DNA from 2 places in the Dorea formicigenerans genome. Region 1 is predicted to be linked to the other one. Evidence: predicted binding sites of a transcription regulator. Region 1 holds the regulator's gene; the other holds the start of a gene.
The links. Region 1 encodes Rex, which represses fermentation and respiration genes when NADH is low (regulators of the CRP and FNR family bind a similar motif). Its sites were predicted from a motif close to ATTGTTAANTANTTAACAAT; they were not measured.
Positions count from the first base shown of each region.

Region 2: the regulator Rex is predicted to act here: its motif matches at 5,465-5,484, upstream of NQ560_RS14525 (phosphoketolase family protein).

Region 1 covers NZ_CP102279.1:1,611,472-1,628,286, reverse strand. Annotated here, with positions in the region: gene NQ560_RS08030 (YceD family protein) at 1-6, shown strand, start outside; gene rpmF (50S ribosomal protein L32) at 10-189, shown strand; gene NQ560_RS08020 (AEC family transporter) at 549-1,502, shown strand; gene plsX (phosphate acyltransferase PlsX) at 1,569-2,591, shown strand; gene acpP (acyl carrier protein) at 2,626-2,862, shown strand; gene rnc (ribonuclease III) at 2,928-3,623, shown strand; gene smc (chromosome segregation protein SMC) at 3,631-7,191, shown strand; gene ftsY (signal recognition particle-docking protein FtsY) at 7,313-8,260, shown strand; gene ilvA (threonine ammonia-lyase) at 8,254-9,468, shown strand; gene NQ560_RS07985 (GntR family transcriptional regulator) at 9,805-10,461, shown strand; gene NQ560_RS07980 (NADP-dependent isocitrate dehydrogenase) at 10,521-11,720, shown strand; gene NQ560_RS07975 (NUDIX hydrolase) at 11,736-12,239, shown strand; gene NQ560_RS07970 (ABC-F family ATP-binding cassette domain-containing protein) at 12,254-14,179, opposite strand; gene NQ560_RS07965 (redox-sensing transcriptional repressor Rex) at 14,383-15,024, shown strand; gene NQ560_RS07960 (bifunctional ADP-dependent NAD(P)H-hydrate dehydratase/NAD(P)H-hydrate epimerase) at 15,105-16,619, shown strand; gene alr (alanine racemase) at 16,623-16,815, shown strand, end outside.
Region 2 covers NZ_CP102279.1:2,975,373-2,992,187, reverse strand. Annotated here, with positions in the region: gene atpD (F0F1 ATP synthase subunit beta) at 1-472, shown strand, start outside; gene atpC (ATP synthase F1 subunit epsilon) at 487-906, shown strand; gene NQ560_RS14545 (helix-turn-helix transcriptional regulator) at 1,345-2,226, shown strand; gene NQ560_RS14540 (GNAT family N-acetyltransferase) at 2,327-2,800, shown strand; gene NQ560_RS14535 (ATP-binding protein) at 3,231-4,532, shown strand; gene NQ560_RS14530 (DUF6652 family protein) at 4,541-5,251, opposite strand; gene NQ560_RS14525 (phosphoketolase family protein) at 5,289-5,441, opposite strand; gene NQ560_RS14520 (phenylalanine--tRNA ligase subunit alpha) at 6,012-7,049, shown strand; gene pheT (phenylalanine--tRNA ligase subunit beta) at 7,066-9,510, shown strand; gene NQ560_RS14510 (hypothetical protein) at 9,705-9,995, shown strand; gene NQ560_RS14505 (Rpn family recombination-promoting nuclease/putative transposase) at 10,095-10,982, shown strand; gene NQ560_RS14500 (hypothetical protein) at 11,504-11,815, shown strand; gene NQ560_RS14495 (V0D/AC39 family V-type ATPase subunit) at 11,909-12,955, shown strand; gene NQ560_RS14490 (V-type ATP synthase subunit I) at 12,952-14,889, shown strand; gene NQ560_RS14485 (ATP synthase subunit C) at 14,902-15,333, shown strand; gene NQ560_RS14480 (V-type ATP synthase subunit F) at 15,335-15,643, shown strand; gene NQ560_RS14475 (V-type ATP synthase subunit E) at 15,659-16,249, shown strand; gene NQ560_RS14470 (V-type ATP synthase subunit A) at 16,239-16,815, shown strand, end outside.

The DNA.
Region 1 (16,815 bases):
GTGTAACCTATGTCAATTTGTCCAAAGAACAAATCTTCAAAAGCTAGAAGAGATAAGAGAAGAGCTAATTGGAAGATGAGTGCTCCGAACCTGGTAAAATGCAGCAAATGCGGCGAATTAATGATGCCTCATAGAGTCTGCAAGGCTTGCGGAAGCTACAACAAAAAAGAAATCATTGCTCAGGATTAATAAGCAAGAAACGCTGTAAATCTAGGGGTTGAGGCATTCCTTAACCCCGTGATAAAGCGGTATTTTCTAAAATGTACCCCACTCTGTACCCCAATTTAAACAAACGAATTTCAACGGTTATGTATAGTCCTTGTATATAAATTTTATTGATTTAACTTCGTAGCAGCTTAAAGCTGTTTTTTTTTGTGCCATTTTATATGACAACAAGATTCGTGATTGGGATTACTGTGGGTGGATATAAGGTTACTGAGCACAGGTACTATGAACGGTAACTATATAAGATTGGAAGTTAAGGATTGATAAAATGAAATTCTGTGGTATAGTAAAACCTGAGTAAAATAGAAGTAGAGGGACAGATTATGAATGACATTTTATACCGCGCAGCAGCGTATCTGCTTATTATTGCACTTGGAGTTTTTCTGAAGAAAGTCGGATTTTTTCATGAACAGGATTTCCGTACACTTGCAAAAATTTTGTTAAATATCACGTTGCCATGTGCAATTATCTATTCATTTTCAAAAGTAGATTTTCAGATTTCGCTTTTAACAGTGACAGTACTAAGTCTTTTTGTTGGAATTCTTATGATGTTTATTGCGTTTTTTACATCGAGAATGACAGGAAAAAAAGAGAATATTCCGTTTAATATTTTGAATTTGTCAGGATACAATATTGGAAATTTCTGCCTGCCGTTTGCACAGAGCTTTTTAGAGCCGCTCAGTCTTCTTGGCATCACATTATTTGATATGGGAAATGCTTTTTATTGTAACGGTGGGGCAAAGGCAGTTGCGGAAGTATTTAAAAACTCTATACATAGAATGCCGGGGACAGAGACAGATACCAAAACGCAGTTAAAAAATTCGCTGAAGACTATGGGGCGGGCATTGAGTAGATCCACTCCGTTTCTTGTTTATTTTGGGATGTTGATCGTTCTGATTCTAGGGATTCCGATTCCCAGACTTGTATTGTCGGTTACACAGATTGGCTCCAATGCCAATGCATTTACGGCGATGCTGATGATTGGGGTCGGATTCAAACTGAATATTAAAAAAGATGGAATCAGTCATGTGATCCGGATTTTGTTCACGCGTTATGCAGTGACCATATCATTTGCTGCGATTGCTTTTTTCTATCTGCCATTCCCACTGCAGATCAGACAAGCGCTTGTTCTTGCATTTTTAAGCCCGATTGCCAGCGCCTGCCCGGCTTATACAGATGCTCTGGGAGAAGATTATGAGCTTTCCAGTACAATTAATTCCATTTCGATGCTGATCAGTATCGGACTGATCACAGCTGCATTGATTGTCATGTTGTAAAGATACGTGTTGATTTTTCCGGTGATGTTTAGTAGAATATTACCAGTAGAGACAGGAGGAAATATCATGTCAGAAATTACAACAGTAGTACTGGATGCTATGGGTGGAGATAATGCTCCGGCTGCAATGATTGACGGCGCAATTGATGCCATTTCCAAGGAAAAGAATGTAAAAGTCATTCTGGTCGGTATTGAAGACGTCATAAGAAAAGGTCTGGAAGGCAAGACCTACAATCCAGAGCAGATCGAGATTGTGAATGCGACAGAAGTGATCGAGACAGCAGAGCCGCCGGTACATGCTATACGCAGGAAGAAAGATTCTTCCATCGTAGTCGGGATGAAGCTTGTAAAAGAGGGAAAAGCAGATGCTTTTGTATCTGCAGGAAGTTCAGGAGCGATTCTTGTGGGCGGACAGGTGATCGTTGGCAGAATCAAAGGTGTTGACCGTGCGCCATTAGCTCCGCTTATTCCAACGGAAAAAGGAGTTTCTCTTTTGATTGACTGTGGTGCGAATGTAGACGCCAGACCGGCACATCTTCTTCAGTTTGCCAAGATGGGGTCCATCTATATGGAGAATGTTCTTGGTATAAAGGATCCGAAAGTAGGTATCGTGAATATCGGTGCGGAAGAAGAGAAGGGCAATGCACTAGTCAAAGACACATTTCCACAGTTAAAAGAACTTCCGGGAATTAATTTTATCGGAAGTGTGGAGGCGAGAGAGATTCCACATGGCCAGGCAGATGTAATTGTCTGTGAAGCATTTGTGGGAAATGTGATCTTAAAGCTTTATGAAGGACTGGGGGCTGTTCTTGTCGATAAGATCAAAGGCGGTATGATGTCCACTCTTCGAAGCAAGATTGGCGCGTTGCTTGTAAAACCGGCGCTTAAGACGACTTTGAAGACATTCGATGCTACAGAGTACGGTGGAGCTCCGCTTCTGGGACTGAACGGTCTTGTAGTTAAGACCCATGGAAGTGCGAAAGCAAAAGAAGTGACGAATACGATCATTCAGTGTGTCACATTTAAACAACAGAATATCAGTGAGAAAATCAAAGCAAGTATTCAGGCGGAAGAAGCTGCCGCTGAATAATAGAATGAACAAACAAGCAAAAGGAGACGTAATTATGGAGTTTGAAAAACTGAAAAAAATTATTGCAGAGGTCTGTGATGTTGACGAGGACAAAATTACAATGGATTCTACATTCAAGGATGATCTGGACGCAGATTCCTTGGATGTATTCCAGATTGTTACAGCTATAGAGGATGAGTTTGAACTTGAAATCAGTGATGAAGATGCTGAGAAGATCGTGACGGTAGGAGATGCTGTTGAGCAGATCCAGAATGCAACTGGAAACAACTAAGATATTATAAGTGAGAAAGTCCGGAAAAAAGGGCTTTCTCTCTTTCTGACTATAGGAGAATGAACATGAAGAGAAATTTAAAAGAACTAGAACATAGAATCGGATATACATTTCAGGATTTTGCGCTTCTTAAGAAGGCGATGAGTCACAGCTCCTATGTGAATGAAGAGCATCTTCCGAAGTATGAATGTAATGAGCGCCTGGAATTCCTGGGTGATGCAGTACTGGAACTTGTGTCCAGTGAATTTTTATTTTTTGAACATCCGACAACTCCGGAAGGAGAATTAACAAAGACCCGCGCCAGCATGGTCTGCGAACCGGCACTCGCATTTTGTGCACGGGAGATTGAACTTGGAGAATATCTGCTTCTTGGAAAAGGAGAGGATGCAACAGGAGGAAGGAAGAGAGAATCTGTTACTTCTGATGCTATGGAGGCACTGATTGGTGCAATCTATGTAGACGGTGGTTTTGCTAATGCAAAAGAGTTTATCAACCGATTCATTTTAAAAGACCTGGAGAATAAAAAGCTCTTTTATGATAGCAAGACTATCCTGCAGGAAATTGTGCAGGCACATTTTAAAGAAGAACTTTCTTACCATCTGGTTGGGGAAGAGGGACCAGATCACGATAAAACTTTCCAGGTCGAACTTCAGATCGGAGAACAGGTCTATGGAATCGGAAAAGGACGTACAAAAAAGAGCGCAGAACAGGAAGCTGCCTACAAGACCATTCTGATGCTCCGCAAAAAGAATATAAAGTAGGTGTTGTATGTATTTAAAAAGCATAGAAGTGCAGGGGTTTAAGTCCTTTGCAAATAAGATAAAATTCGATTTTCACAACGGTATTACAGGAATTGTCGGACCAAATGGAAGTGGTAAGAGTAATGTAGCCGATGCGGTGCGGTGGGTACTTGGTGAACAGCGTGTCAAGCAGCTTCGAGGCGGCACAATGCAAGATGTTATCTTTTCCGGTACAGAGAACCGTAAACCGTTAAGCTATGCGTCTGTAGCAATCACATTGGATAATTCAGATCATAAACTTGCGATTGATTTCGAAGAAGTTACGGTAACAAGAAAGTTATACCGTTCTGGTGAAAGTGAATATCTGATCAATGGCAGTGCATGCAGGCTGAAAGATATTAATGAATTATTTTATGATACAGGTATCGGTAAAGAAGGATACTCCATTATCGGACAGGGACAGATTGACAAGATCTTAAGTGGTAAACCGGAAGAGCGGCGAGAGTTGTTTGATGAGGCTGCCGGTATTGTAAAATTCAAAAGACGTAAGAGTATGTCTGTGAAGAAGCTGGAAGAGGAACAGCAGAATCTGATCCGTGTCAATGATATTCTTTCGGAGCTTGAGAAGCAGGTCGGCCCATTGGAACGGCAGTCTGAGAAAGCAAGAGAATATCTGAAGAAAAAAGAAGAACTGAAGACTTATGATATCAATATGTTTCTGTTAGAAGCAGACCGCCTGAAAGAGCAGATCCGGGATGTGGAAGCAAAAGATAATCTGACAAAGGCTCAGATGGGAGAAGCAAACCGCTTGTATGAAGATACAAAGCAGGAATATGAAAGTATTGAAGAACAAGTCGATACGATGGACGCGTCTATTGAGACTTATAATCGCAAGCTTACTGAGACAAGCATGTTAAAACAACAGTTGGAGAATCAGATTGCTCTTTTGAAGGAGCAGATCCACAGTGCCAGAATGAATGATGAGCATTACGCGAATCGTGCCCAGTCCATTGAACGGGAACTTTCTGAGCGTGAGGAACAGCTTGGTACTCTGATTTCGGATCAGACAAGACTCCAGGCAGAATTAGATTCCGGCCGAAAAGCAGAAACACTTGAAAAAGAGAATCTGAACAAGCTTCAGATCCGTATTGCAAGTCTTAGTTCTGATATTGAAAAGAACCAGAATGATATTCGGGAAATTCTCGGAAACCGTGCATCCACAAAAGCTCAGATCCAGAAGTTCGATACTATGATGGAACAGATCCAGGTGCGGAAATCCGGACTGAACCAGAGATATTTTGGTGCGCAAAGTGAAGCCGGTCTTCAGAAAGAACAATATGAGACATTTTATGCGGAATTAAAAGAAGTATCAGATCAGATTATTTCCTTTGCAGAAGAGAAGAAGAACTATGAATCACAGATTCAGGAACTTCAAAAGTCTCTAAATGAAAAAAATGAGCAGATCCGTGCAAGTCAGAGTGCTTACCACAGAGAGCATTCACGCCTGGAGTCTCTTAGAAATATGACTGAACGCTACGACGGATACGGTAACAGTATTAAGCGTGTTATGGATAACCGCAGTCATGAAAAAGGGCTGTTAGGTGTTGTTGCAGATATTATTAAAGTAGAAAAAAAATATGAGACAGCCATTGAGACGGCTCTTGGCGGCAGTATCCAGAATATTGTTACAGATAACGAACAGACAGCAAAACGTATGATTGAATTTTTGAAAAAGAATAAATTCGGTCGTGCAACATTTCTCCCACTGACGCAGATCCGTTCCCATGGAGGAATCGCTCAGCCACAGGCATTGAATGAAGAAGGGGTTATCGGTCTTGCAGACACTCTTGTTATGGTGGAAGACAAGTACCTGGAACTGGCAGGCTCTCTGCTTGGCAGAACACTGGTTGTCGATCATATTGATCACGGACTTGCCATTGCAAGAAAATACAGGCAGTCTATTCGAATTGTAACGCTGGAAGGTGATCTGATCAATCCGGGCGGTTCTATGACTGGTGGAGCATTCAAGAATTCCAGCAACCTTTTAAGCAGACGCCGTGAGATAGAAGAACTGGAGCAGGCTGTCCAAAAACTCCGTGCTGATGTAGCAAAGACAGAGCAGGAGATCGCGGAGCTGAAAAACAATCGTTCCGGTTACTATGATAAAATCGAACAGATCAAAGATCTACTACAGAAAGCATATGTCCGCCAAAATACAGCGAAGATGAATGCCGATCAGGCAAAGAGTAAGATCGAAGCAGCGAATCAGACTGCGCTGGAAATTCAGAAAGAGACACAGCAACTGGATCAGGAGATCAGTGACATCATGGATAATCAGCAGTCCATCAATGTGGAGCTGGATACGTCTGAACAGTTAGAACGTGACCTGAATAAACAGATTGAAGAAGGGCAGACAAAGTTAGATGATCTGAAACATCAGGAAATATTACAGCAGCAGGCTTCGGAAAATGCACATTTATCCTGTGCTGCTACAGAACAAAAGGTTCTGTTCGTAATGGAAAATGCAGAACGTATTCAGGAAGAGATGCAAAAATTCCGCGAAGAGTTGAAGGGGCTGGAAGCAAGTAAAGGCGGTACAAGCAGAGAAATCGAGGAAAAAGAATCTCAGATTCAGGAATTGCGCCAGACGATTGAGAATTCCGGAGAATTATTTGTGGAAATTCAGGATGAGATTGAAAAGGCGAAGAAGACACGTGAAGATCTGAACCAGCGCCATAAAGAATTCTTACAGAAGCGTGAAGACCTCTCCAGGCAGATTTCTGATCTGGATAAAGAAATCTTCCGTCTGGAGAGTCAGAAAAACAGTTATGAAGAAGCTGCCGAGAAGCAGATCAATTATATGTGGGAAGAGTATGAACTCACTTATAATCGTGCGATGGAACTTAGGAATGAAAATTTAACGGATGTTGCGAAGATGAAAAAGCGTATTCAGGAATTAAAAGGAGAAATACGCGCTTTGGGAAATGTTAATGTCAATGCCATTGAGGACTATAAAAATGTATCGGAGCGATATGAGTTCTTAAAGACGCAGCATGATGATCTCGTGGAAGCAGAAGCAACACTGGAAAAAGTTATCGCAGAATTGGACGAAGCGATGCGAAAGCAGTTCACAGAGCAGTTCGCACACATTTGTCAGGAATTCGACCATGTATTCAAGCAATTGTTTGGAGGCGGAAAAGGTACACTGGAACTGATGGACGATGAAGATGTTCTGGAAGCAGGAATTCGTATTATTGCTCAGCCGCCTGGAAAGAAACTGCAGAATATGATGCAGTTATCTGGTGGAGAGAAGGCTCTGACAGCAATCTCATTATTATTTGCAATTCAGAATCTCAAGCCGTCCCCGTTCTGTCTGCTTGACGAGATTGAGGCAGCACTGGACGATAGCAATGTTGACCGTTTTGCACAGTATCTGCATAAGCTTACAAAGAATACACAGTTCATTGTCATTACGCACAGACGAGGTACAATGACTGCGGCAGACCGTCTGTACGGAATCACCATGCAGGAAAAAGGAATTTCGACACTTGTGTCCGTCAGTCTTCTGGAAGATGAACTGGACGATTAGAGAAAGTGCAGGTAAGATAGAACGTAGAAGTATGTCATGCAATTGCATGACGCGCACCTCGCAGCAAGAATGCCTCGGCATTCTTGAATGGCAGGGGGCCGGCCTTGAAAGGAGTAAAAGTATGGCAGAAGAAAAGAAAGGTTTTTTCAGACGACTTGTCGATGGTCTCACAAAGACAAGAGATAATATTGTGTCCGGCATGGACAGTATTTTTAACGGATTTACACATATTGATGAGGACTTTTATGAAGAACTGGAGGAAGTCCTCATCATGGGCGATCTCGGAGTTCAGGCAACTTATGATATTCTGGACAAATTAAGAGAAAAGGTAAAAACCCAGCATATCAAAGAACCTGTTGAATGCAGACAAATCCTGATTGACAGCATCAAAGAGCAGATGGACGTCGGAGAAGCTGCTTATGAATTTGAAGAGAGAACTTCGGTGGTCATGGTCATTGGAGTGAATGGTGTCGGAAAGACAACTACGATTGGTAAATTAGCTGGAAAACTCCGCAGTCAGAATAAAAAAGTTGTGCTGGCTGCCGCAGATACATTTCGTGCTGCAGCGGGAGAGCAGTTGAAAGAGTGGGCGAACCGTGCACAAGCAGAATTGATCGGAGGCCAGGAAGGTTCTGATCCTGCAGCCGTAGTCTATGACGCAGTTGCAGCTGCCAAGGCAAGACATGCCGATGTACTTTTGATTGATACTGCCGGACGGCTTCACAATAAGAAGAACCTGATGGAAGAGCTTCGTAAAATGAATAAAATCATTGACCGTGAATTTCCGGACGCATATCGTGAGACACTGGTAGTGCTAGATGCCACAACAGGTCAGAATGCACTTGCTCAGGCAAAGGAATTTAATGAAGTGGCTGATATTACAGGTGTTATCCTGACAAAAATGGATGGAACTGCAAAAGGTGGTATTGCAGTTGCAATCCAGGCGGAACTTGGTATTCCGGTAAAATATATCGGTGTCGGCGAGACGATTGACGATTTGCAGAAATTTAATTCTGATACATTTGTAAATGCATTGTTTGATGTAAAAGGAGAGCATGAAGTATGTTAACATTAGAAAAATTTGAAGAGGCAAGCGAAATTGTAAAAAACGTAACTCTTCCGACGAAACTGGTATACAGTGAAAACTTAAGCCAGCAGACGGGTGGTAAGGTTTATCTGAAGCCGGAAAATATGCAGTATACAGGAGCTTATAAAGTGCGTGGCGCATATTATAAGATCAGCACAATGTCTGAAGAGGCAAGAGCAAAAGGACTGGTGGCTGCATCAGCCGGAAACCATGCACAGGGTGTTGCATACGCAGCACAGAAATTCGGATGTAAGGCTACAATCGTTATGCCGACAGTAACACCATTGATCAAAGTAAATCGTACAAAAAGCTACGGCGCAGAGGTGATTCTTTACGGAGATGTCTATGATGATTCCTGTGCGTATGCCGAAAAACTGGCCCAGGAGCGCGGAAGTACATTTGTGCATCCGTTTGATGATCTGGACATCGTAGCAGGTCAGGGAAGTATTGCAATGGAAATTGTGCAGGAGCTTCCGACCGTCGATTATATTCTTGCGCCAGTTGGTGGCGGCGGATTGATTACAGGTGTATCTACACTTGCAAAAATGTTGAATCCAAAGATTAAAGTGATTGGTGTTGAGCCTGCTGCTGCGCCAAGTATGACAATGGCACTTGCTTCTGGCGAGCCGGTTACATTGGACAGTGCAAATACCATAGCAGACGGTACTGCAGTAAAACGTGTCGGAGACCGCATTTTCGAGTATGCAAAGAAGAACATCGACCAGATGCTGACTGTAGAAGATGATGAGCTTGTCGGAGCTTTCCTCGATATGGTCGAAAATCATAAAATGATTGTTGAGAATTCCGGACTGCTGACAGTTGCAGCACTCAAGCAGTTAGATTTGAAAGGAAAGAAGGCGGTTGCAATTTTAAGTGGAGGCAACATGGATGTTATCACAATGTCTTCCATTGTACAGCATGGACTGATTCAGAGAGACCGTATCTTTTCGGCATCTGTATTACTTCCGGATAAACCGGGACAGCTTGCGCTTGTTGCTCAGACGATTGCTGATGCCCAGGGAAATGTTATTAAACTGGAACATAACCAGTTCGTTAGCACCAACCGTAATGCTGCTGTGGAGCTTCGTATTACAATGGAAGCTTACGGTACAGAGCATAAGAACCAGATTATGAAAGCTCTGGAAGAAAAAGGATTCCGGCCAAGAGAGATCGGTGCAAAATTATATTAGCTGGGAGTCAATCCCCCAGCTGATATAGCCTCCGGCAGGATTGCAGAGGTGCGCAGTAGAAGTATGTCATGCAATTGCATGACGCGCACCTTGCAGCAAGAATGCCTCGGCATTCTTGAATAAAAATATCATAGAAGAGAAAACCAGAAAGAGCAAGATTCAAAAAAAGTTTCGGGTTTTCTCTTTTTGCTATGGGATTTTTGAAGGATTTTTGTTTTGTCTCTTGACATATGAGATTGGATTGTATACAATTATACACGAAGTGCATTATATAAAAAGAAAGGTGACTTTTTAGTATCAGAAAGATTCCAGGAGGTCACGAAGAAGGTTAAAATTATGGAAGAGTATCAGGACCGTTCTCTTAGAGGAAGGGTATTTGAAAAATTGAGGGAGGATATTTTATCCGGTGTCTATAAGGATTGTGATGAACTTAGGGAGATTACAATCGGTGAGGAGATGGGAGTCAGCAGGACTCCGGTCCGTGAGGCACTTAGGCAACTGGAACTGGAAGGACTTGTAAAGATTATTCCTAATAAAGGAGCCTATGTAACAGGTATTACGCCGAAAGACGTTCAGGATATTTACATGATTCGTTCTATATTGGAAGGTATGTGCGCCAGATGGGCGACAGAGCATATCACTCCAGAACAGATTGAGCAGCTGGAAGAAATTGTTCTTTTATCTGAGTTTCATTTGAAAAAGGATAAGGACAAAGTTGTTCAGGTGTCAGATCTTGACGGTAAATTCCATCATGTTCTATATGAAGCATCCAACAGCCGGATTATGGAACATACGTTATCGGACTTTCATAAATATGTAAAGATGGCACGTATGTTGTCTGTAGGCGCAAAAAACCGGGCTGAGAAGTCCATCGAGGAGCACAAGGCAATTTTGGAAGCAATCAAAAAAGGGGATGCTGATGAAGCGGAAAGACTTGCAAATCTGCACATCATGCATGTAATGGAAAATCTTCATATCGAAATTGAAGATTAATGTTTCAAATTGTAAGAATCATATAAGTAAAGTTTATATAGTGGCAGGAGGACAAAGACATGGCGAAAATTAAAATGACAACACCAATTGTAGAGATGGATGGAGATGAGATGACAAGAATTCTCTGGAAGATGATCAAAGAACATCTTCTGAATCCATTTATTGAGTTAAATACAGATTACTATGATCTTGGACTTGAACATCGTAATGAGACGAATGATCAGGTTACATTTGATTCCGCAGAAGCAACAAAGAAGTACAAAGTAGCAGTAAAATGTGCAACAATTACACCGAATGCTGCGCGTATGCCAGAGTATAATCTGAAGGAAATGTGGAAAAGCCCGAATGGTACCATCCGTGCAATTTTAGATGGAACGGTATTCCGTGCACCGATCGTTGTAAAAGGAATCGAGCCATGCGTTAAAAATTGGAAAAAGCCAATTACCATTGCAAGACATGCTTATGGTGATGTATATAAAAATACAGAAATCAAAGTTCCTGGACCTGGAAAGGTAGAGCTTGTGTATACAGGAGATGATGGAACACAGATCAAAGAACTTGTCCACAAATATGACGGACCAGGGGTTGCTCAGGGAATTCATAACCTCTGTGGTTCTATCGAGAGCTTTGCCAGAAGCTGCTTCAATTACGCATTAGACACAAAGCAGGATCTCTGGTTCGCAACAAAAGATACAATTTCTAAGAAATATGACCACACATTCAAAGACATTTTCCAGGAAATCTTTGATTCAGAATATAAAGAAAAATTCGATGAAGCCGGTATCGAATATTTCTACACATTGATCGACGATGCTGTAGCGCGTGTTATGAAATCTGAAGGAGGCTACATCTGGGCATGCAAGAACTATGATGGAGATGTTATGAGCGATATGATTTCTTCTGCATTTGGTTCTCTTGCCATGATGACATCCGTGCTTGTATCACCAGAAGGATATTACGAGTATGAAGCTGCTCACGGTACAGTACAGCGTCATTATTACAAGCATTTGAAAGGCGAAGAAACTTCTACTAACTCTGTTGCAACAATCTTTGCATGGAGCGGAGCTCTTCGTAAACGTGGTGAACTGGATCAAAATCAGGAGCTGATGGATTTTGCAGATAAATTAGAGAAGGCAACGATTGATACAATTGAGGAAGGAAAGATGACAAAAGATCTGGCTCTTATCACAACACTTCCGAATCCAACAGTGTTAAACAGTGAAGACTTTATTAAAGCGATTGCTGAAAAGTTAGTATAGAAAGAGTTGAAATGCATGGAATACTGGGATATTTATGATAAAAACAAACAGCTGACCGGGCGAAAAATGAAGCGCAATGACTGGTGCCTGAAAGAGGATGAGTATCACTTGACAGTGTTAGGTGTGATCCGCCGTCCAGATGGGAAATATCTGATTACCCGCCGCGTTCTGACAAAGGCATGGGCACCAGGCTGGTGGGAAGTTTCCGGAGGCGCTGCACAGGCAGGTGAAAGCTCCGAGGAAGCGGTACGTCGTGAGGTACTGGAAGAAACAGGATTGGATGTAAATGGCTGTGTGGGCGGTTATATGTTTACCTATCACAGAGAAAATCCTGGAGAAGGCGACAATTATTTTGTAGATGTCTATCGTTTTGAGAAGGATTTTAAAGAAGAAGACCTGCATCTTCAGACAGAAGAGACTGCAGGATATAAGATTGCAACAGCTGATGAGATCAAGGCTCTGGCTGACGAAGGAATCTTCCTGCATTATGATAGTATCAAACGTGTTTTTGAAGAGTAGAAAAATGAGCTGGCTTATTCGGCCAGCTCTTCCCATTTTTCATATAAAGTTTCAAGTTCAGCGTCAATTTCTGCATGTTCTTTTGCAAGTTCCTGACATTTTACTGAATTCGTATAAACTTCCTCCTGCGACATTAGAGTATCAATTTCAGCACTTCTATCTTCCAGAACACCAATCCGTTCTTCTGTCTTTTTGAATTCATTAGCGCGTTTCCGTTCTTTTGCCTGAGCTTCTTTTTGTTCCTGCCAGCTTAACTTTGAATCGGAGGCCAAGTCAGCAGCTGCAGAAGAGGAATTATTTTCTAAGCGAGACGTATTGGAATATGCGGCTGTCAGTTCTTCTTTTTTCTCAAGATAATAATCATAATTTCCAATATAATTTACAAACGTATGATTAACAAGATCCATGATACGTGTTGCAGTCTGATTGATAAAGTAACGGTCGTGTGAAACATAAAGAACCGTTCCTGTGTAATTATTCAGTGCATGTTCCAGAATCTCTTTTGATGTAATATCCAGATGGTTGGTCGGCTCATCGAGAATCAGGAAGTTCGCTTCAGAAAGCATCAGCTTTGCAAGGGACACGCGTCCACGTTCGCCACCGCTTAAGTCACTAATAAGTTTAAATACATCATCTCCGGTAAATAAAAATGCTGCCAGCACTTTACGGATCTGCGTGTTATTAAGATTAGGATAGTCATCGGAAATCTCCTGGAAAATAGTTTTTTCCATATGCAGAACGTGATGTTCCTGATCGTAATAACCAATCTTTACATTAGAACCGAGACGGAAACTTCCAGAATCAGCTTTAAGTACCTGATTTAAAATCTTAAGGATTGTTGTTTTTCCGGTTCCATTGTCTCCAATGATCGCGACATGTTCCCCTCGCTTGATTTCGAAGCTGACATTTTCAAATAAAATCTGTGGTGGAAATGCCTTGCTTAAATGCTCGACAATTAAGACATCATTACCGCTGACACAGGAAGGTTCCAGTGTTAAGTGCATATCTGTATGCAGTTCCATCGGTTTTTCAACCGGGGTCATCTTATCCAGCATCTTTTCACGGCTTTCTGCACGCTTGATGGATTTTTCACGGTTGAAGGAGCGGAGCTTTTCAATGACCGCTTCCTGATGCTTAATTTCCTGCTGCTGGTTCAGATATTCTTTCATTCTGGCTTCACGGAGCATTTCCTTTTTCTTGGCGTAATCTGTATAATTGCCCATGAAAGTGGTAAGCTTGCCCAGTTCGATCTCGACGACTTTTGTTACAACCCGGTTCAGAAAATACCGGTCATGAGAGACAATCAGTACTGCACCGGGATAATTCAGAAGATAAGTTTCCAGCCATGAGATGGAATTTAAATCCAAATGGTTGGTTGGCTCGTCCAAAAGCAGAATATCCGGCTTTGTGAGGAGCAGTTTTCCGAGAGAGACACGGGTTTTCTGACCTCCGGATAAAGTCGCGACCGGTTTTGCGAATTCTTCTTCTGTAAATCCAAGTCCTTTTAAAACACCAGTGATCTCACTTTCGCAGGCGTATCCATTTTCACGTTCGAATGCTGCTGTAAGCCGCTGGTATGTATTCATACGTTCTTCCAGACGTTCTCCGCTTAAATGCTTCATTTCCTGTTCGATCTCACGAATCTGCCGCTCCATGTCGAGAATATCGGCTTTTGCTGTGCGCACCTCTTGATAGATCGTATGGTCATTATTCATATCCTGATGCTGTGCCAGATATCCCATCGTCTTGCCGCGTGTCAGAACAACATTGCCGCCGTCCGCCTGTATCTCACCAACGATCATCTTAAGAAGTGTTGTCTTTCCGGCACCGTTCGGTCCTACGAGAGCTGCTTTTTCGTGGTCTTCTATATGAAAGGAGCCGCCGGAGACAATTACTTCTTCTCCAAAGGCTTTTTCGATATTGTGACATGCAAGTATCATCCTATCCTCCTTGATAAAAATCCTGTGATTTTGAGAAATAAAGATGCCGCAGGGCTGCGTCCGGCGCTGCGACCGCATAATTTTGGCATCATCTTATACTATTATAACGAAAATACTACAAAAAACAACTAAAAAGTTTGACATTATACTAACGATTGCCTATAATAATGAGTAGAAATTTTTGAAGGAAGGAGGTACGGATCATGCAAAACAGGGGAATTTCACAGGCAGTTATCCGTAGATTACCCAGATATTATAGATACCTTGGGGAGCTAATCGAGCAGGGAGTAGAACGAATCTCTTCCAATGAGCTTAGTAAAAGAATGAAAGTCACAGCTTCCCAGATTCGTCAGGATCTTAACAATTTTGGCGGATTCGGACAACAGGGATATGGCTATAATGTAAAATATCTGTACTCAGAAATCGGAAAAATTCTTGGATTGGAACAGGATCATAATATTATTATTATTGGTGCTGGTAATTTGGGGCGTGCACTTGCGAACTATGCGTCATTTGAAAAGCGTGGATTTATCTTAAAAGGATTGTTTGATATCAATCCGGAGCTTGACGGGCAGGAAGTTCGTGGTGTTCCAATTCAGATGATGGACGAGCTTCCGAAATTTGTAGATGAGAACAGTATCGATATTGCAGCATTGACGATTCCAAAGGATGAGTCAATCAAAGTTGCAAAATTTCTGGCAGAACACAATGTTCACGGAATATGGAATTTTGCACATACAGATCTGAATCTCCCGGAAAGTGTGATTGTTGAGAATGTACATTTATCCGAGAGTCTGATGAGGCTGTCATATAATATATGCCGCTACAAGGAAGAACATAATTAAGGAGATAACGTGTAAAGACAGGTTTGTTCAGATAGCATCCTGGCTTTGCACGTTTCTTTCTATCAGGAGGAATCAAAACTATGAGATATTTGCCAGATGCTAAACAGATGAAAACGGCAGATTCATTTACGATAAATGAACTTAAAATCCCATCCCTGGAACTTATGGAACGGGCTGCCAGAGCATGTGTAGATCACATTAAAGACTGGAAAATTAATTTAAATAAAATATGTGTCCTCTGTGGTTCTGGAAATAATGGCGGGGACGGCTTTGCGATTGCCAGAATGTTTGCATGGGAAGGGTGTGACGTAACAGCAGTTCTGGTCGGAAACAGAAATCACTGCACACCAGAGACTGCCCATCAGATAGAACAGTTGAAAAATACAGGGGCACAGTTTAAGGAGCAGTTTGAGCAAGAAGCATTTGAAAGTGAACCGTATACTTTAATTATCGATGCAATTTTTGGAGTTGGACTTTGCCGGGAGGTTGGAGGCAGATATGCACAGATTATAGAGTGTGTGAATCAGTCTGATGCAGTCCGTATGTCCGTGGATATTCCTTCCGGAATTTGCGCAACTACAGGAAATGTATTAGGAACTGCAGTGCGTGCAGACTATACTGTGACAATTCAGGAGACGAAAGTTGGTCTTGTACTTGATCCGGGAAGAAGTTATGCAGGAATCTGTGTATCCGAGGATATCGGAATTGTATCACTTCCACTGGAAAGAGATGAGGAAACAGTTTGTACACTGGAGGGCAGTGATTATGCAGCACTTCTTCCGAAACGAAATGCGGACTCCAATAAAGGAACTTACGGAAAGCTTCTTATGATCACCGGAAGCAAAGGTATGTCAGGTGCTGCATATCTTGGCGCACTTGCAGCTTACAGGACAGGTACCGGGCTGGTGCAGATCTATACTGCTAAAGAGAATCTCGTGATCTTACAGAGCCAGATCCCGGAAGCGATTATTACAACTTATGAAAAATATGATGTCAATGAACTACATCGCTTGATCGACTGGGCAGATGTCGTAGCTATAGGTTCCGGACTTGGAACAAAGAAGACTGCAAGGAAGATTTTAAAAGAAACCATTGCATATACAAAGAAACCTTGTGTCATAGATGCAGACGGACTCAATATTTTGTCTGAACATATGGATTATCTGTGTGGTGCAGATTGTGAACATTTTATCTTTACACCGCACATGAAAGAATTTGAACGGATCAGCGGTTTGAAGATTGCTGAAGTAAAAAAAGATCGTATTGCAGCACTTCGTACATTTGTTAAAGAATATGACGTTACCTGTGTACTGAAGGATTCCAGAACAACCATTGCAAAGCCGAGAGAGCGGGTAGCGGTAAATCTATCCGGCTGTGCGGCTATGGCAAAAGCCGGATCCGGGGATGTGCTGGCAGGCATTATCGCATCGTATCTCGCACAGGGACTTTCTGAATGGGAAGCAGCGCTTCTCGGTGTTTATATTCACGGAAGAGCTGGTGAGATTATAGAGAAGGAACAAGGCGCATACAGTCTTCTCGCAAGGGAACTTGCACAAAAGGCAGGAACAGCCATGACGATACAGGAGGAAAACTAGATTATGAAACAATACAGCAGAGTATGTGAACGAGTGGATCTGGATGCAATTTTTTATAATTTCCAGATGATGAAAGCAAATATCAAAGATGGAGTACAGATGATCGCAGTTATCAAAACAGATGGATACGGACATGGTGCAGTCCAGATTGCCCGGTTACTGGAACCGGTAGACTATATCTGGGGCTACGCGGTTG
Region 2 (16,815 bases), 1.4 Mb from region 1:
ACCGGCAACAACATTTGCACATCTGGATGCAACAACCGTACTTTCACGTAAGGTTGTTGAGCAGGGAATTTACCCGGCTGTAGATCCGTTGGAGTCTAACTCACGTATCCTGGAGGCAGACATCGTAGGTGAAGAGCATTATAAAGTAGCCAACCAGGTAACAGAGATTCTTCAGAAGTACAAAGAACTTCAGGACATTATTGCCATTCTTGGTATGGAAGAGCTGTCCGATGAAGATAAAGCAACGGTTATGAGAGCAAGAAAGATTCAGAAATTCCTGTCACAGCCATTCTTCGTAGCTGAGACATTTACAGGAATTCCTGGAAAATATGTACCACTGAAAGAGACAATCCGTGGATTCAAAATGATCATCGACGGAGAAATGGATGAATATCCGGAGGCAGCCTTCTTCAATGTCGGAACGATCGACGAAGTTATCGAGAAAGCAAAGACACTGAAAGACGGAGAGTAAGAGGTGCGTAAACTATGAAAACATTTTGGTTGAAAGTCATAGCCAGTGACCGCGTGGCGTATAACGGACGATGCCAGAAGGTGATTGTACCTGCAGCCGACGGCGGTCAGATGGGAATTCTGGCAGATCATGAGAACATGATCATAGCAATCGAAGTCGGTGAAGCGAAGATGCAGCTGGAAGACGGAACGTGGGAGACACTTGCCGTTGGAACCGGATTCCTTGAGGTTGTTAACAACCGTGTTACCATGCTGGTACAGACCGCTGAAAAACCGGAAGAAATTGACGCCAGAAGAGCAGAAGAACGGCGTGAAGTCATGGAAGAAAAACTTCGGCAGAAGCAGAGTATCCAGGAATACTATCACACGAAAGCATCCCTGGCAAGAGCCATGAACCGGTTGAAGGTGTCAAGGGAGAAGAATACGAGAATTTAACTTCCGTATATATAATAAAATACAGCTATCGTTTGCAAAATGAAATCTATAATTTGCCAACGGTAGCTGTATTTTTATGTAAGTGGAAGTTTAAAGTTTGTGTGAAGGGGAAAGTGTGAATGAAAGGGGAAGATTTTGCTGCGCTATTGACGAGTCAAAGTCAGAGCTTGCTCAAGACCTTGGCGACCGCGAGGTGGGTATGATAAAATAGGGAAATAAGGGAGATGCTACGCAAAGTAGCAGGAAAATGTTTTGATGACATCTTTGTGTGCTTGTGATGTAAAGTGCAGTTTTCTATACTGTAAGTTGTTAGGAGATGTTTAGAGAGTGCAGGCTGTCCAGACAAATAGTTTCGGATAAGAAATATGTCTGTGAAGCAACCTTAAGTTCTGTGATAAGACTCTCGAACGGGTAAGAAAAGACAAGGAGATTATGGATATGACTTTTGCAGAAAATGTGAAGATGCTTCGCAAGCAGGCTGGTATGTCGCAGGAGCAGTTGGCGGAGAAGCTTGGTGTATCGAGACAGGCGGTTACAAAATGGGAGACGGGTGCGGGAATCCCAGATATTGAAAATATAATGGCGATTTCAATGCTGTTTGACATTTCCATAGACGATCTACTTTCAAATGAAAGAGATTCAAAAAAGGTAGTGGAGACGGAGTACTTGTATGAAAGTATTACGGAGTATGATATTGATGAATCGAAGCATTATGATATGAAGCTGGAAGGGGCGAAGTGGCTTATACTGGCTGGATATGAGGGCGAGAAAATCCGGGTCCGACTGGGATCCAATACATTTTCAACTCTTCAGAATGATTTCAAGGTTAAGATTGATGATATCCGGAAACGAATTGATATAGATGTAAAACGAAAGAATGGTGCCACGGAAGCAATGGCGAAGAGTGAAATTGATATTTTCGTGCAGATTCCGGTGCAGTATATAGATAAGATTGAGTGTGAAGCTCATGCGGAAACGGTAGAAATCCGTTCCATAGAATGTGAAAATATGGAATTTGGTGTGAAGACAACAAATTTGATTTTGGAAAATGTTGTCGGTTCGGTGGAGGTTGATTGTAATCTTGACATGGAGATTATGTGCGATTCATTGAACGGCGAGATCGCAATTAATCAGGTGTCTGCGACATCAAAAATACATGTTCCAGAAGAGGCGATTTTCCAGGCAGTTGCAAAGGGCATTGGAACAAGCATTTCTTATGAAAAAGCCGGGCAGCAGGTGGAACGGTTTGATGCGCCGGAGGCGGACAACGTGATTGAACTGAATGGAATCAAGAGTGAATTAATTGTTTGTATAGGTTAAAAATGAAAATCTACAAGTTTGTCAAAAAGATGTAATGATTTTTTATTACTGGAAGAAAAATGTGAATAGTATAATAAGTAACAGACGGGAGGAATTTGTAATGCAGATTGAAACATACAGTGGAAAATATGATGAGATTATTTCGTTAATTTTAGATATTCAGAATAATGAATCGAAGATTAATCTGTCTCTTGAGGAACAGCCAGATTTGCTTACAATTCATGACTCCTATCAGAAAAATGGCGGTGAGTTCTGGATTGCGCTGGATCAGGGAAGGGTAATCGGAACGCTTGGACTGATGAAGAAAGATAACCACTGTGCAATCATGAAGAAATTCTTCGTGAAGAAAGAGTATCGTTCACAGAAAGTCGGGCTTGCTTTATATAAGAAGTTACTCGAATTTGCAGAAGCGGCAAATGTGCAGTATATCATACTGGATACACCGTCCGTTGCACATGCATCACATCGATTTTATGAAAAGGTCGGACAGAGACAGCATTTTATATATGTTGGACTTAGGAGGAAAAGCGAGTATGACAGAATGAGAAAAACTGCAGGCGTGATGTGGGGATAGAGAAAAACTAATGGGAAATATATACTTATAGGTTGACTTTTATGAAAATAAAGCATATGATAATAACAGCTAAGAAATGTGATGAATTTCATGCATGAGCAAAACAAAACTCCCGGAAGTGGTTGAGACTTCCGGGAGTTTTTATTCCGTTTATGTAAGGTGGCTTATACCTTTCAGGCTGTTACTGCCTGTCGTTTCTGTCCAGCCATTTGCAAATAAAGTAGCTAACAATACTTGCCATAACAGAAACAAAAAATGTGATGAGAGTTTCATGCATAAGACTTCACCTCCTTTCGCTTGGAGGGTGGCAGCAATTGTAGTATAACATGATAGTATAAAAAGTTCAATATAAGTATACTGTTAGCGAGTAAACTAATAAAGAATGAAGATATAAAAAGTGTGGAGATGTGGTAAAATGACTGTATAAAAAATGCGAAAGTGGAAGCAGGAATCGGAAGGAAAAACAGCTCTTTTAATTGAGGGAGCCAGACGAATTGGAAAATCGACAGTGTTCGAAGCGTTTGCTAAAAATGAATATAAAAGTTATATATTAATTGATTTTTCAAGAGTGTCAAGAGAAACTAAAGAACTTTTTGAAGATATATCCGATCTTAATTATTTGTTTTTGCAGTTGCAATTGCAATATAAAGTAGATTTGCATGAGCGGAATTCTGTGATCATATTCGACGAAGTACAGTTATGTCCAATGGCACAACAGGCAATTAAGGCGTTGGTTGAAGACCGGAGATATGATTATATTGAAACCGGATCGCTCATTTCCATAAAGAAGAATGTTAAGGATATTCTGATACCGAGTGAAGAAAGAAAACTCAGTATGTATCCAATGGATTATGAAGAATTTTTGTGGGCAATCGGTGATGAAGCGACTTTTCCGTTACTGAAAAAATGCTTTGAAATGAATCAGGGAATAGGAGATGCTCTTAATCGTAAGCAATTGCGGCAATTCCGATTATATATGCTGGTAGGAGGAATGCCACAGGCGGTAGATGCATATATAAACACAAATAATTTTAGAAAAGTCGATGAGGTAAAAAGGGACATTTTAAATCTGTATGAAAGTGACTTTGCTAAAATTGATTCGACAGGAAGACTTGCAATGCTTTTCGATGCAATTCCGGCTCAGTTAAATAAAAATGCGTCTCGCTTTCAGGCAAGTGGTGTACTTAACGGAGAAAAACCGGATAAGATTTTGGAACTTATTGCCGAGTTGAAAGATTCTAAAACTGTTTTGATATCCTATAACACAAATGATCCAAGTGCAGGAATGGCGAATACAAGAGATTTGTCCAGATATAAAATATTTTTAAGTGATACAGGTTTGTTCGTAACACTTATGTTTAAAGATAAAGATTTTACGGAAAATGAAATATACGAAAAGCTTCTCAATGATAAATTGAGCGTAAATCTCGGATATTTGTATGAAAATATAGTGGCACAATGTCTGGCTGCCAATGGAAATGAATTATTTTATCATACAATTATGAATACACAGTCTAAACACAATTATGAGATAGATTTTATTCTGGCAAAGAAAAATAAAATAGTTCCTTTGGAAGTAAAATCATCAGGATATAAAACGCATAAATCATTAGACGTATTTACAGAAAAATATTCAAATCATATTTTAAAAAGATATTTAGTGTATACAAAAGATTTAAGTAAAGAACAGGATATTTTTTGTATTCCTGTTTATATGGTTCCATTTTTATAGGAAAAATATTATAATCCCTGAAATTCTTTAATGGTTGCTACTGCCAGTACAACGGTTCCAATTGCACATACAATATATACAATTCCGACTACGATAGAGCTTTTCTTTGCGCGCTTCCATTTTACGGCTGCAAGGTACATGGCGCTTAAGACATCTGCCAGGAAGAAGAACTGCAGGATACCATGCAGGAGGGCCGTTCCGAGGCTGATTTTTCCGGCTTTATAAGTCATGCGGATTACCTGCAGGGCGTAAAATGAGCCCGGAAGGATTGTGAGCCAGAATCCGATGACAGTGAAAAATATCATAACACTCATGATTGGGAGCATAAGTGGTATAATCAGACCTCCGGTCATGAATGTCAGTGCTGCACCTGCGAAAAAATATAGGGTGAACAGCAGAATAAAGTCGTATAGGAAAAACGCAACAAGCCCGTACTTATGTATGAGCATGCGGTTTATAAGAGCAGTGGAATCACCTTCCTCATAGGAAGAAAAAGATTTCCAGATATTTAGGATTCCAAGAATATAAAGCACCATAATGTAAATGATAGCAGGCAGGTTTGACAGAAAAAATCCTAATTCCGTAGTGAGAGCGGAGGCATCATATGGAATCGCATCGAGTACATGGCTCTGGAATATAAGATTCGGAAGAGCAAGTACCGGAATCAGAGATAATATAATTACATATGCAATTGCCAATTTGTCAGCGGATTTTTTCATGTGCATCGGCTCCTTTCGGGAGATTTTTCATTGCTTTCTATATTTGATTATAATTCTTGGGGAATGGATTGTCCAGAAGATTGAGCTGACCGGCTGACAGATAGTTGGCAGCACGCCAGTAGGCATTCATTTTTTCAAGCATTTCCTGAGATAACGGCTGTTTCTCAAGACACATTTTGTTGTCGTCCATAATATACCTCTTTCTTTCAATAATGTGTTGATTTTTTAACTAGTGTCATCATAGCATAGTGAAAATAAGACGTAAAATAGCAATTTTGCATTGGAATCATAACGTTCTGATATGGATAAATGCGACCGTTGACAAATGTATGAATTTATGCAATAATATTTTTGATTTTGGACTATGAACATATGTAAGTACAGAAGATGTAGTGAAGCAGAGATGAAGTGTCACCGGCTGAGAGCATTTCACGCGAACCTTTTGGAAATTTCAGTATGGGAGTCTTCTGATGAAAAGCATTTGTCAAAAGTAAGTGCGTTAAGTTGGATGTTCGTGTAGCAGATCGAATACACATAAAAGAGTGCAGAGTTATAAGGACTCTGAAATAGGGTGGTACCGCGAGTAACATCGTCCCTTGTTAATCACAAGTGGCGGTGCTTTTTTTATTTTCAATAAAATGTTTACGTCCAAAGTTAAGCATAATTTCAAAATATGGAATATTTTGAAAGTTAGCTCTGAACAGTAACTTAAAATAAAAAGAGACGCTGAACTTAAAGAGTAGTAGAAAGGGGAATTAGGATGAAAGATAAAATCAACAGTATTTTATCAGAAGTGAAAACTAAGATTTCTGAAGCAGCAAATGAAAATGAACTGCAGAATGTGAAGAATGCATATGTTGGAAAACAGGGTGCGTTAAGTATGTTAATGAAGGAGATGCCGAAGCTTGACGCAGCGCTTCGCCCGGAGATGGGAAAGGTGCTCAACCAGGCTAAGAATCAGGTGACAGAGCTGATCAACTCTAAGAGAACAGAGCTGAAGCTGAAAGCTTCTGAGGTTTCACCGGACTTTGATTGTTCTGTACCGGGAATCCTGCCGCCGAACGGAGGACTTCACCCAATCACACAGATGTGCTATGACCTGAACGATGCATTCCGTTCTATGGGATTTGAGATTTTCCAGGAGGATGACATCACAAGTGAGTTATATGCATTTGATAAACTGAACTTTCCTCCGAATCATCCGGCAAGAGAGAGTATGGACACATACTGGCTGGAGGGTCATGACAGTGGAAGCACAAATGAAAAGCTTTGCCTGAGACCACATTTGACAGGAGGAAGTGTCCGTTATATGCAGACACACAAACCGCCGTATCGTTTTGTATATCCGGGACGTGTATATCGTAACGAGACAACAGATTCACATCATGAGAGAGCATTTTTCCAGTATGAGGCTCTGATTGTGGATAAGGATATCAAGTTCACAGACGGAAAAGTTATGATCCAGAGCATTTTAAGTAAAGTATTCGGAAGAGACGTTCCGGTAAGAATGCGTTCCGGTTTCTTCCCATTTGTAGAGCCAGGATTTGAGATCGACATGGAGTGTCAGGTGTGCGGCGGAAAAGGCTGCAGCGTATGTAAACATGTGGGCTGGATCGAGGTTATGCCGGGTGGATCCCCACATCCAAATGTACTTCGTGCAGCAGGACTGGATCCGGATGAGTACACAGGTTTCTATGTAAATATCGGTCTGGACAGACTGGTTATGATGCGTTACGGTGTGGATGACGTAAGATTGTTCCACAGTGGCGATTTAAGATTCCTGAGACAGTTCAGATAAGCGGAGGAGAATAAAGATGAAATTATCATTATCATGGATTAAAGATTTTGTAAATATCCCTGAAGATATGGATATGAAACAGCTTGCATATGATCTGACTATGGATACTGTTGAGGTTGAGGACGTCGAGTACCTGGCAGACCGTTTTGACCATATGGTAGTAGGTGTGATCGAGGATATCGAGCCACATCCAAATGCAGACAAACTTCGTGTCTGCAAAGTAGACATCGGTGACGGTGAAATCAAAGACATCGTCTGCGGTGGTATCAATCTGGAAAAAGGTATGCGCGTTGCCGTATCCTGCCCGGGAGCAATTGTCCGCTGGCATGGAGAGGGAGAGCCTGTTGAGATCAAGAAGTCTAAACTTCGTGGCGTGGCTTCCTACGGAATGATCTGTGCATCTGACGAGATTGGACTGGGAGATCTCTTCCCGGCATCTCAGGAAGCAGAGATTCTTGACCTGTCCGCATTTGATGTACCGGCAGGAACAACTCTGGCAGATGCCCTTGATCTGAACGACGTTCTTCTTGAGATTGATAACAAATCAATGACAAACAGACCGGATCTGTGGGGACACTATGGTATCGCTCGCGAGATTGCAGCATTATACAATCTGCCATTAGCTGAGATCAAGCCATTTGAGACAGATGTACAGTCTGATTTTAATGTAGAGATTGCTGATCCAGACAGATGTCCAAGATATATCGGAGTAGAAATGTCTGGTGTAAATGTAAAAGAGGCACCATATCAGATGCAGAGTAGAATCTGGAAGGTTGGTATGCGTCCAATCAATGCATTGGTTGACATTACAAACTACGTCATGCTTGCAACTGGTAACCCGACACATGCATTTGACGCAGATAACATTTCTGATCACATCGTTGTAAGACATGCAGCAGAAAATGAGAAGTTACTTCTTCTGAACGACAAAGAGCTTTCTCTTTGTACAGATGACCTTGTAATTACAGATTCCGAGGGACCTGTTGCACTGGCCGGTGTTATGGGTGGAGCAAAGGATTCTATCCTGCCTAAGACAGAGCGTGTCATTCTTGAGGTCGCAAACTTTGAAGCAGCAGGAATCAGAAGAACTGCACTTCGTTATGATAACCGTACAGAAGCTTCTTCAAGATATGAAAAAGCTATCGATCCTGAGAGATGCGACCAGGCACTTGCACTTTCCATGCAGTATTTCAAAGAGCTGTATCCGGAAATGAAAGTGACAGGTTACTGTGATAAATATGTAAAGAAACTCAAGAGAGCTGAGATTGATGTAAACCTTGTATGGCTTGAGAAGAGACTTGGAAAGCATCTGACAAATGATGAGATCCAGGGCAAGCTTGAAAAACTTGGATTTGATGTACAGATCAATGGTGAGGACATGCACGTTATCGCTCCGACATGGCGTTCTACAGGTGACATTTCCATTAAAGATGATGTAATGGAAGAAGTTGCCAGAATGTATGGATACGACAATTTCGAGCCAACATCATTTACAACAACATTTGACAGTGCAATCAATCAGAAAGATCAGGATCTTGTAAGAAATATGAAAGAGTTCCTTGCAATTCGTTGTGGAATGCAGGAAATCTACACATATCCTTGGGTAAATGATGTATATCTGAATGCAATTATGCAGACGACAGAAGGAATGCTTCGTCTTTCAACACCACCGGCACCGGATCTCAGTTACCTGCGTGCTTCTCTGCTTCCGAACATTTGCGAGGCAGTTGCAAAGAATGAGCGTTACTTCAATGATTTCTCAATCTTTGAGGAAGCTCAGGTATTCCATGATGCAAACTATACTTCACCATACGACAAGTCTGAGTTACTGCCAGAGCAGCGCCGCTACATTGCCGGAGCATTTGCAAGCAGTGTGAAAGATGTGAAAGAACTCTTCCAGGAAGCAAAAGGTGTTCTGGAGTATATGCCACGTTATACACATCAGGCAGCATTTGAGTTCAGAAAAGAAGAGAAACCAGTATGGGCTGACAATGTAGTATGGCTCAACATTTACCGTGGAGATGAGAAGATTGGTGATATGGGACTTCTGGCTAAGAAGGCATCTATGGACTGCGGAATCAAGAACTTGTCCGTAATGCTCTTTGAATTAGATGTTCTGAAACTGAAACCACTCATTTCCAGAACCAATAAATTCACTCACCTTGCAGCATATCCGGAGAACGAATATGACATTTCCATGCTCTTTGACTCCAATGCAGTATGGAGTGATATGCATGAGGCAATTCTTGGCAAGAAGAAAGCCAGCGAGTTCCTTAAGAAAGCAGATTTCGTAGATGAGTACCGTGGAAAACAAATCCCACAGGGCAAGAAATCTGTGACAATCAGACTGACCATCGGATCTAATGAGAAGACACTGACTTCCCAGGAGATTGAAAGTGTAGCAAATCAGGTTATGAAGAAGCTGCAGAAGAAGATGGGAGCAGAGCTGAGAACTCAGTAAAAATGTGTTAGATAATTCGATATAATATAATAATCCAGCCAGCTGTCATCAGATATGATGAATTTTTACAAATTTTGCTGCGCTATCTATTAAATCTGTGCGTGCAAACTCGCCAAAGGGCGGCTCAGACAGTGCACTTACAGATTAATGATGCTCGCAAAATGTTGCAAATTCCTCAATTATCTGAGTAACAGTTGGCTGGATTTTGCGTATCGGAAATTTTCGGAAAGCCGGACGGTGTTTGGAAAACCAGCAGATGGATTTTATTATGTGCGAAAGTTGCAGATTTATTTATTGCAAAACTATCATATATGTGTTATTCTAACGTCACGCAGATGGCGATTCTTGTTATCTGCAAAAGGTATCTATTTAATTTCATTCATTTCGGAGGCTCAGAGTATCGGGTGTTATTCCAAAGTGATGAACGTGTGACAAGTGAATATAGGCTGGGAAGGGAACCTGGTGCGGTACAGGATGTTATTTGAAGATTAGCATTTCCAACTGGAATATACTATTAATATATGGTAAAATATCTATAGATAATCTTTTCTCAGACTATAGACAGTTGTCGGAGAGGAGAGTATATGTCAAAAAGAACAGGAATTAAAGTACAAAAGAACCGTACAGATGACGAGTTTATCATGCTTCCGACCGTAGATTTTTGTTTCAAAGAACTGATGAGAAATGAAAAGGTGCGAAAAGGAATTATTGCAGCATTGTTGGGAGTAAGACCAGAAGAAATCAAGGAGACTAGACTGTTGCCGACCATACTCAGAAAAGAGTACGAAGACGATAAATATGGAATTTTGGATGTTCGAGTTGAAATGCATGATGGCACGCAGATAGACTTTGAGATGCAGGTGGCAGAATTTGATTTTTGGAAAAAACGGATTGTGTTTTATTTAAGCAAGATGGTCACAGATCAGATTCATAAAGGTGATGATTATGACAAAATTCAGAAATGCATTCATGTCAGTATTCTGGATTTTGTACATTTCCCGGAGGATAACAGGTACTATCGAAAAATTACATTTTGCGATACAAAAACGGGAGAGATTTATACAGATATCATGGAGATTCATGTGTTGGAATTGGGGAAGTTACCACCGGAAGATCAGAACGAAGAAGGAATCATAAGGTGGATGCGATTTCTCAATGCAAAGAGCCGGAAGGAGTTAAAAGAGATGGCAAAGCAGGACGAGTATTTTGGAGAAGCGTATGAAGAACTGGACAGACTCAGTGCGGACGAGAAGAAGCGTCTGGAGTATGAGACGAGATTGAAGTATAAACGGGACAAATATGCGCAGCTCCATTATGCGACCAGGATTGGAAGAGAAGAAGGTGAACGGATTGGAAGAGAAGAAGGTCAGAATGAAATGATTCGTTCCATGTGGAAGGCAGGGATTTCAGAAGAACAGATTGCGTCAATTGCACAGAAGACAGTGGAAGAAGTGAGAAAATTGTGTAAATAATTTTTGGTATACAGGAAGAGCAGAAAGAAATAAAAAGAGCATAAGAGATGAAAGAGTGTGAGGAAGGAAACCAATCAGATTTGAGTTTCCTTCGTTTTATTTAATGTGAGAAATTATTAGGAGTAGAAAGAAGGTAAGTTGGTTTGTTGGTTATGTAGCAAAATCAGCAAAAACATTTTTAAGGATGAAAAACATTCCTTTATACAACATTGATGAACCGCTTAGTATATACAAAAATAGTCTTGTGATTTTTACTAATGAAATATCCATACACTTTGGCGGAAATGTATAAAAATTACACAAAAATCGGCATAACTTACTTGACAATTGTGCAATTTAGAGACTATAGTTAAATATAAACGTTCTGATTTAGAGCTATTTTCTAAAATATTTCATATTATAGAAAACTGTTAGAATTTCAGTATATTTTTTGAGAAATCATTAAAAAAGTGCGAGTTTTTTAGAGAGTTCTGTGATGATATGTGGCTTTGGTCAGACAGATAACAAGAAGGGGGCGGCTTATGAAATCTGTGATTGAAAGACTGGATGATATTGAGAACACTGCGCGCAGTATTGTGGCGAAGGCAGAAGAAGATAAGAGTCAGGTTGAGCAGGAGATTCAGGCGCAGAGAGATCAGTTTGATAAAGAACTGGATGAGAAGACGCAGGCAGAACTTACCAGAATCCGGGAAGATGGAAAGCGGCAGGTCGATGAACTCCTGAAGAGTCAGCGTGAGAAGAATCACGAGGCAGTTCAGACATTGGAAAAGGAATATGAGACGGCCCATGCAGTTTATGCAGAAGGTATTTTGCGTCATATAATAGAAGTGTAATATAAGATGCCAGTGGGAGCGTGAAGCGAGGAGTAAACCACAGGTATCAGAATTTCAGACATTTCAAAAAGAAATATAGCGAGGAAGAGAACAATGGGCAATGTGATGGCATACAGCGGACTTACGACGAAAATCCGCGCAATGCAGGCAAAGCTTCTTACACAGGCTGACTATGAGACTATTTCCGGTTTTACGGATGTTGTGCAGGTGGTGGAATTTTTGAAGACGAAACCGGCCTACGCAGTCTACATGGATCAGTTGGAACTGGCGCATCTTCATCGAGGTGATATTGAGAAGATGTTGTATCAGTCTCTGTATAATGATTACACAAGAATCTTCCGGTTTGCGGGAATCGACCAGAAGAAATTTCTGAAGATTTACTGGAAGAAGTATGAAGTCAGTGTGATCAACTATTGTCTGAGAATCGTATTTAACCATTATGACAAGCCTTATGACCTGGATTATAAGAAGGAATTTTTTGATAAATATTCAAAACTTTCTATTGATAAGTTGATAACTTCCACAAATATCGACGAACTTGTGGATAACTTACGTGGCAGTGAGTATTATGAAGCATTAAAACCAATCCGGGATTCCGGGGCAGCGACATTATTTGACTACGATCAGGCACTGGAGCTTTACTATTTTACTAATTACTGGAGGCGGGGAAGAAAGGTATTCTCCGGAAAATCCAGAGAGCGTTTTTCAAGAGATGTGGGAATCAAGATGGATCTCATGAACATTCAATGGGTGTACCGTGCGAAGCAGTATTATCGTATGCTTCCGGCAGAAATCTATGCACTGACGCTTCCATATCATTTTCATTTAAGTACGGAAGAATTTAAGGCAATCGTGGAAGCACCGAATGTGGAAGAGATGAAAAAGCAGATTGAGAATACTTACTATGGAACACATGTCCACATGAAAGAGGGGCAGTCCATAGAAAAGAGTATCAAAGATATTTTACGGGATCTCTATATATCTGACAGGCAGAAGGATCCTTACTCCGATGCAACGATGCACGCATTTTTATTCTTGAAGGAGCAGGAAATCGACAAGCTGACGACAGCGTTAGAGTGTATCCGTTATGGACTGACCAGACAGGAGATATTGACATACTTGGGAGGTGAGAGCAAGTGATTGTAAAAATGAGATTCTTAAATATCAGCGGTCCGAGAGATGACATCGACCGGGTATGCGAGAAATATCTGTCAAAATATGAGATGCAGATTGAAAATGCGGTGACAGAACTTAAGACGACGGAAAATATCATGCCGTTCGTGGAAGTGAACCCGTACAGAGATCCGCTTGCAAAGGCAGAGCAGTTCGCACAGCTTCTGCCGGAGGACGGGGAAATTCGGGCAGATCTGTCAGGATCAAAGGATGATATGCTGGCGCTGATCCGGGATCTGAATCATGATTATCTGGGACTTGTGGAAGACAGAGAAAGGCTGAAGCTCAAGAAGGAAGAATTGCTTGGAAAGGAAAATGTCCTGAAACCATTTTCTGCGTTGAAAGTGGATGTTCATAAAGCATTGCAGTATCAGTACATGCAGGTACGGTTCGGACGCATTTCGCTTGACTATTACAGACGTCTTGAAAAATATCTGGCTGACAGTCTGAATGCCATATTTCTGGAGGCTGGAAAAGACAAAGGTTTTGTCTATGGCTGTTACATAGCGGCAAATGCGGATATTGCGAAAGCGGATAACACATTCCGGGCACTGCACTTTGAGAGAATTGACGTGACAGATGCTTACATCGGAACTCCTAAAGAAGCGTGTGAGAAGCTGGATCAGGATATTGAAGCAGTGCAAAAAGATATTGACGCAGATGAGGATAAGATTACAGCACTTATGAAACGTAATGCAGCCAAGCTTCTGGGAGCGAGAAAGAGACTGCAGGAGCTTGCGGACAACTTTGATATCCGTAAACTTGCAGCGAGAGTGACCAGTGAGGATGAGAGGGATGAGTTCTATATCTTATGTGGCTGGATGAGTGAAAAGGATGTAGATGCGCTTCTTGCTGAGACCCAGGATGACGATAAGATTAGTATCATGGTCGAAGATGAGCGTGACCAGTATTTTGGTGATCCCCCGACAAAGCTTGAGAACCCGAAGGTATTTAAACCATTTGAAATGTTTATCAAGATGTACGGACTTCCGGCTCACGATGAGATGGACCCGACCATGTTCGTGGCACTGACCTATACATTTATATTCGGAGCCATGTTCGGAGATCTTGGCCAGGGCTTCTGCCTCTTTGCAATTGGCGGAATCCTGTATCTGACAAAGAAGATCAATCTGGCAGGAATTATTTCCATTGCAGGTATTTTTTCCATGTTCTTCGGATTTATGTTCGGAAGCATATTTGGATTTGAAGATATTATTGAAGCCCGCTGGTTAAGGCCTGTATCGGCAATGACGAATCTGCCGTTTATCGGGCAGCTTAACACCGTATTCGTCGTTGCCATTGCATTTGGTATGGCACTGAATATTCTGGTGATGATCTTCAATATTATCAATTCGGCGAAAGCCCACGATAAGGAAAATATGTTATTCTCCACCAATGGTGTGGCAGGACTTGTATTTTATGGATTCCTGGTACTGACAGTAGTACTTTATATGACCGGACACAAGACTCCGGGAAATGTAATGCTTGTGATTTTCCTTGGAATTCCGGTGCTCCTCTTTGTATTTAAAGAGCCACTTGGAAATCTGGTAGAGAAACGTCATAAGAAAATGGAAGGCGGCAAGGTCATGTTCTTTGTACAGGCATTTTTTGAATTGTTCGAGACCATGTTAAGCTACTTCTCCAATACCATTTCTTATGTGCGTATCGGAGCATTTGCAGTGAGCCATGCGGCAATGATGGAAGTTGTACTGATGCTCTCCGGAGCGAGTGCGGGAAGCACGAACTGGATCATATTTGTCATCGGTAATATCATAGTCTGTGGACTGGAAGGACTGGTAGTTGGTATCCAGGTCCTGCGTCTGGAATATTACGAGATGTTCAGCCGTTTTTATAAAGGAACAGGAAGAGAATTCAAACCATTTCATAAACAGAGCGAGTAGGAGGAAGAAGTCATGACATTAACTGTAAAATTATTACTGGTGGCAGCACTGGTACTTGGAATTATCGTACCATTTGGATATTTCCTTAAGGGAGAGAGAAGTAAGAAACGTTACAAACGTGCACTTGGAGCAAATGTTGTCTTTTATTTTGGAGCATTTGCCATCGCAGCGATCATGTTATTTTCCGGAGATCCGGTATACGCTGCAGAGACAACAGCAGCCGCTTCAAATGCAACTGGATTTGGTTATATCGCAGCCGCACTGTCAACCGGTCTTTCCTGTGTCGGTGGTGGTATTGCCGTAGCAAGTGCAGCAAGTGCCGCTCTTGGAGCAATCAGCGAGGACTCCAGCGCACTTGGTAAGTCACTGATCTTCGTAGGACTGGCAGAAGGTGTGTGTCTGTATGGACTGATCATCTCCTTCATGATCCTCGGTAAATTATAAGATGAAAATGTATCTGATCAGTGATAATGTCGATACTCTGACGGGACTGAGACTGGCGGGCGTAGATGGAGTCGTTGTACATGAAAGAAACGAACTGCGTGAAGAATTAGAAAATGCCATGAATGACAAAGAAGTTGGTGTCATTCTGCTGACTGAGCGGTTCGGACGGGAGTTCCCGGATCTTATCAACGAGATTAAGTTACAGCGGACCATGCCGCTTTTGATCGAGATTCCGGACAGACACGGAACCGGACGTAAAAAAGACTTTATCACATCGTATGTGAATGAGGCTATAGGATTAAAACTATAGGAAGCAGGTGATTGTGTGACAGTAGATGAGAAGATAACAAGACTGCAGGAATCTGCAATGCAGGAGGCAAGAAGCAAAGGGAATGCGATTGTGGAACAGCATAAGAAGGCGCTTACCCATGTCTTTGAGCAACATAAAGCAGAGGCACTGATACAGGCAGACACAAGAATCAAGGCTGAAAAGACTAGCGTGAAGCAGCAGCTTGGTATGGCGAATTCAAAGGCTGCGCTGGAACTTAAGCGAGAGCTTGGAGCTGCCCAGAAGCGTTTGAAAAAGCAGCTTTTTAAAGAAGTCGAAGAAAAACTGTCTGCATATATGAAGACGGAAAAATATCAGGATCTTCTGGTAAAATATATTGAAAAAGCGGTAGCATATTCTGACCGCGGCGAGATGACGATTTATGTTAATCCGACAGACGCAGATAAGAAAGCGTATCTGGAGGAGAAGACAGGATTTACACTGAGTATCAGCAAAGAAGACTTTATCGGTGGAATCCGTGCAGTCATTCCAGAGAGAAATATTCTGGTAGATTATGCATTTAAGGGCGCGCTGGAGAGAGAATATCAGAAGTTCGCATTTGGAGGAGGTATGGGCAGTGGACGCTAAACATACTGGAAAAATATATGGAATTAACGGCCCTGTCATTTATCTGAAAGGCAGGACCGGATTTAAGATGTCCGAGATGGTCTATGTAGGAGAAGAACGTCTGGTAGGAGAGGTTATTTCTCTGGACAAGGACAGGACAACGATTCAGGTCTATGAGGAGACTTCCGGTCTGAAGCCGGGAGAGATTGTGGAGGGTACCGGAGATGCAGTATCTGTTATCCTCGCACCTGGAATTATCAATAATATTTTCGACGGAATTGAACGTCCGCTGGAAAAGATTGCGCAGGCAAGTAATGGCGCATTTATTACAAGAGGTGTCAGTGTAGATTCTCTGGATCTTGATAAGTTGTGGGATACACACATGACGGTTGCAGAAGGTGACGCACTCCAGGGAGGGGCAATCATTGCAGAAGTTCCGGAGACTCATGCGATCGTGCACAAATGTATGGTTCCGCCGGATGTGGAAGGAATCGTGGTCAGTGTCGTACCTGACGGACAGTATCATATCAATGATACACTTGTTGTGATCGAGACAACAGAAGGGGAGAGAAAAGAACTCTCCATGA